DNA from 2 places in the Clostridium sp. NSJ-145 genome. Region 1 is predicted to be linked to the other one. Evidence: predicted binding sites of a transcription regulator. Region 1 holds the regulator's gene; the other holds the start of a gene.
The links. Region 1 encodes LexA, which represses DNA repair genes until DNA is damaged. Its sites were predicted from a motif close to CNAACANNTGTTNG; they were not measured.

Region 1 (2,488 bases):
ATTAACTATTGTGGGAAAAGGTAATAAAGAACGTACTATTTATTTAAATGATGCATGTATAAAATCCATTAATGATTATTTAAGCAAAAGAGATAATTCAAAAATATCTGAAGAAAATAAGAAATACTTATTTCTATCTATTCGTAATAAACCTATTAATAAAAGAACTGTTGAATTATTAGTAAAAAAGCATATAACTAATGCAGAAATATTGGATAATACTTATACACCTCATAAGCTACGACATACAGCAGCTACTCTAATGTATAAACATGGAAATGTTGATATACGTAGTCTACAAAATATATTAGGTCATGAAAATATATCTACAACTCAAATATATACGCATATAGATGATGATAAACTTAGAGATGCTGTACGTTCAAATCCTTTATCTAAGTTATAGCATAAAAAATTAGCTATCTATTTAAAATAGGTAGCTAATTTTTTATTAAATGTATTATTATTTTCTTTTAAACTTTAGAACTCCTGGATATACTTCCTCGGTTACATCATCTAAAGATAAATCATCATCAAGACCAATTTCATCAAGGTATGTAATATTATCAAAAGCATCAACATATTCTTCATCATCTAAATAGTTTAAAGTATCCTGTACCTCAATTGTCTCTTCTTCTTTTAGAGCTTCTAAAGCTAGCTTTAATTCTTCTTCTAAATATTTATTTTCTTCTACATCTTTTGCTATATCTTCTATATTTATTGCTCTTATATCAATACCATCGATTTCTAAACATTTACCACAATTATCACAAATTTTATTTTCAAAAATATCACATAAATCGTCGTTAGTATATTTCATAAAATCACCTTCCATTTCTGTTAACTTATTTATTTTATCAGAAAGATATAATAAATTCAAATTTTATTATATTACAAGAACATAAGTTTGATATTATTATTATGTTATGTTATAATATCTATAAATAAGTGAGGTGTTATAATGATCGAAAATAGCAACAAACAAATGGAAATATATGAATTTCTTAAAAACTTTACAGAATTAAAAGGATATCCACCATCTGTACGTGAAATATGCGAGGCAGTTAATTTAAAATCTACTTCATCTGTTCATGGGCATTTAAAAAAATTAGAAACTAAAGGCCTAATAAAACGTGATCCAACTAAGCCTAGAGCATTAGAAATTATGGAAAACTCTTTAAATAAAATTGAAATGGTTAATATTCCAATAATAGGGAAAGTTACAGCAGGTATTCCTATATTGGCTAATGAAAATGTTGAAGGTGTTTTCCCTGTTCCTCTAAGTTATATTAAACATGATAAAGAACTTTTTATACTTAACGTTTCAGGGGATAGTATGATAAATGCTGGTATACATCATGGAGATTTAGCTATAATTGAAAGAAATCCTACAGCTTGTAACGGTGATATAGTAGTTGCTTTGATTGAAAACGAAGCTACTATTAAGACATTTTATAAAGAGGATGATTATATAAGATTACAACCTGAAAATGATACTATGGATCCTATAATTGTTAAAGATTGCAGTATTCTTGGTAAATTAGTAGGATTATTTAGAGCATATTAAATATAAATGAGTCATACATTTTAGTATGGCTCATTTATATTTAGTATTTAGTATTTAGGAAAGGTGAAAAAAATGACATTAGAAAAGGGGATATTTCTTAGAGCAAAGGATGAATATGATTGTGAATTTATATTATCACCAATATCCAATTTTAATCGGACTACTTATTTAAACTTAAGGTTACTTATTAGAACTATTTTATCACTTCCACTTGCCTTTTATTTAGGTTATTCACTATATTACACTTGTAATTCAATTGTAGATATAAAATCATTTATATTAAGTTTTATAATTACTTATATCCTATCATTTTACTTAATTCAAATTCCACATGAATTAATACATTATATAATTTATTCTAACTTTTTATCAGATCAAAAGGCTAAAATTAAACTATTTAATCGAAAAAGATTGATTACTTCTACTTATAATGGAGAAATAAACTATACAAGGAGTCTTCTTAGTTTAATTGCTCCTGTATTAATAATATCTTCTATACTAAGTGTAATACTTATTTTAAAAGGATTTAACATCGTTATTTATGGTGTTATGTGGGCTAATTTAATTATATCTGCTGAAGATATCTTAAACATATTTATTTATATTAGCTCTAATGATGTAAGTAAAGGTATCTATGAGTTACCAAATGACTATAATTATTTAATTAACGAAATGCAAAAACAGGATGAGTAATTCATCCTGTTTAAGTTTTAATATTTTAAAGTATATTACTTAATGCAAATAACACACCAATTTTAGCATGATCAAATGTTAATCCACCTTGAAGATAAGCAATATATGGTTCTCTTATTGGAGCATCAGCAGATAATTCAATAGATGAACCTTGTATAAATGCTCCTGCTGCCATTATAACTTGATCGCTATATCCAGGCATATCCCATGGTTCACACTCTACAAAAG
Region 2 (2,488 bases), on a different contig from region 1:
TACAGGCTTATTTAAATCTAAATCATATTCCTTAGCTAACGCCTTTAATATAGCAAATGTCCAAGAATCTTCCTTAAGTCTTCCTTCTCCCCAAGTTGCTATAGCCCCTTCCATAATACTTAATTCTTTATTAGGTATTACTAAATCTGGATTAAGCTCTATCAAAGTTCCTAATCCATCACATCTATCACACTTTCCAAATGGTGTATTAAAAGAAAATAATCTTGGTTCTAGTTCATTGATACTTATACCACAATCAGGACAAGCAAAGTTTTCACTAAATAAAATGTCTTTTCCACCAATAATATTTATAACAACTAACCCATCAGCTAATTTAAAAGCTGCTTCTATAGAATCTGTTAGCCTTCCTTCAATTCCTTCTTTAATAATAATTCTATCGACAACTGCATCAATATTATGTTTCTTATTCTTTTCTAGTTTTATTTCATCTTCTGCTAGCTCATATATTTCACCATCAACTCTAGCTCTAATATATCCATTCTTTTTAATATTCTCTAATAGTTTTTCATGAGCACCTTTTTTTCCCCTGATTATAGGAGCTAAAACTTGAATTTTAGTTTTATCCCCAAGCTCCATTACCTTATCAACAATTTGATCCACTGATTGTTGGGATATTTGCTTTCCGCACTTAGGACAGTGAGGAATTCCTACCCTTGCATATAATAACCTTAAATAATCATAAATTTCTGTTATAGTACCAACAGTAGATCTTGGATTTTTACTTGTTGTCTTTTGATCTATTGAAATTGCTGGAGATAATCCTTCTATATAATCAACATCTGGTTTATTCATTTGCCCTAAGAATTGTCTTGCATATGCAGATAGTGATTCTACGTATCTTCTTTGACCTTCTGCATATAAAGTATCAAATGCTAATGAAGATTTTCCTGAACCAGATAATCCAGTAAACACTATTAATTTATCTCTTGGTATCTCTAATGAAACATTTTTCAAATTATGTACTCTTGCACCCTTTACAATGATTTTATCTTTCATAAACTACTCCAATCTTTCAGTATTAACCTCGTATATTACTTATTTTTCACATAATTTCCGACCTTTAACCCCGAACTTGTGTTTGTATATTATTGTAGATATTTCCACGGAAATTGTCAATTGTTATTTCTTTAGTTTCTCTATCATATCTCTAAGCTCTGCGGCTCTTTCAAATTGAAGGTTTTTAGCTGCATCCATCATTTCATCTGTATATTGCTTAATTAACTTCTTCTTATCCTTAGCTGATAATTCAACCTTTTCATCAACATTATAATCTGAAGATTCCTCTGCTACCTTAGTTGCTTCTATTACATCTCTAACAGCCTTAATAATTGTCTTTGGAACAATTCCGTGCTCCTCATTATATTTATTTTGAATTTCTCTTCTTCTATTAGTTTCCTTTATAGCTCTATCCATAGAACCAGTGATTCTATCAGCATACATTATTACTTTACTTTCAGAATTTCTTGCAGCTCTACCTATAGTTTGTATCATTGATGTTTCCGAACGTAAAAATCCTTCCTTATCAGCATCTAATATTGCTACTAAAGCTACTTCTGGAATATCTAGACCTTCTCTTAAAAGGTTTATTCCTACCAGAACATCAAATTCTCCTAATCTTAAACTTCTAATTATCTTCATTCTTTCTATAGTCTCTATATCAGAATGCATATAAGTTGTTTTCACTCCTAGTTCAGTTAAATATTTAGTCAAATCTTCAGCCATTCTCTTCGTAAGTGTAGTTACAAGTGTTCTAAATCCTCTTTCAGAAGTTTTAATAATCTCTGCATAAAGGTCATCTATTTGTCCTGTAACAGGTCTTATTTCTACTACTGGGTCTAATAATCCTGTAGGCCTTATTATTTGCTCAGCAATATTAGTTGAATGATCTAACTCATATTGAGCTGGTGTTGCAGATACAAATACTACTTGATTTAGTTTCTTCTCAAACTCTTGGAATTTTAAAGGTCTATTATCATAAGCACATGGAAGTCTAAATCCATACTCTACTAATGAGTCCTTTCTTGATCTATCACCGGCATACATAGCTCTAACTTGTGGTAATGTAACATGGCTTTCATCTATAAACATTAAAAAATCGTCTGGGAAGAAGTCTAAAAGAGTCTTCGGTGCTGTTCCTGGGTCTCTTCCATCCAGTATTCTCGAATAATTTTCTATTCCACTACAATATCCCATCTCTTTAATCATTTCTAGGTCAAAGTTTGTTCTTTGTCTTAATCTTTGTGCTTCTAATAACTTATCTTGAGATGTAAGTTCCTTAAGCCTTACTTCTAATTCATCTTCAATTTTATGTATAGCTTTATCAATAGTTTCTTGTGAAGCAGCAAAGTGAGATGCAGGGAATATAGCTATATGATCTCTTTCACCTAATATCTTACCTGTTAAGATATCAAACTCTCTAATTCTTTCAATCTCATCTCCAAAAAACTCTACTCTAATTCCTTTTGTA

Region 2: a site for LexA is predicted at 1,089-1,102, ahead of uvrA (excinuclease ABC subunit UvrA). Genes of this name have one in related genera too.

Annotation. Positions count from the first base shown of each region.
Region 1 covers NZ_JAJNOS010000003.1:79,357-81,844, forward strand. Annotated here, with positions in the region: gene LQE93_RS04200 (tyrosine recombinase XerC) at 1-406, shown strand, start outside; gene LQE93_RS04205 (hypothetical protein) at 464-820, opposite strand; gene lexA (transcriptional repressor LexA) at 962-1,567, shown strand; gene LQE93_RS04215 (DUF3267 domain-containing protein) at 1,640-2,260, shown strand; gene LQE93_RS04220 (methionine gamma-lyase family protein) at 2,286-2,488, opposite strand, start outside.
Region 2 covers NZ_JAJNOS010000018.1:26,956-29,443, reverse strand. Annotated here, with positions in the region: gene uvrA (excinuclease ABC subunit UvrA) at 1-1,017, opposite strand, end outside; gene uvrB (excinuclease ABC subunit UvrB) at 1,141-2,488, opposite strand, start outside.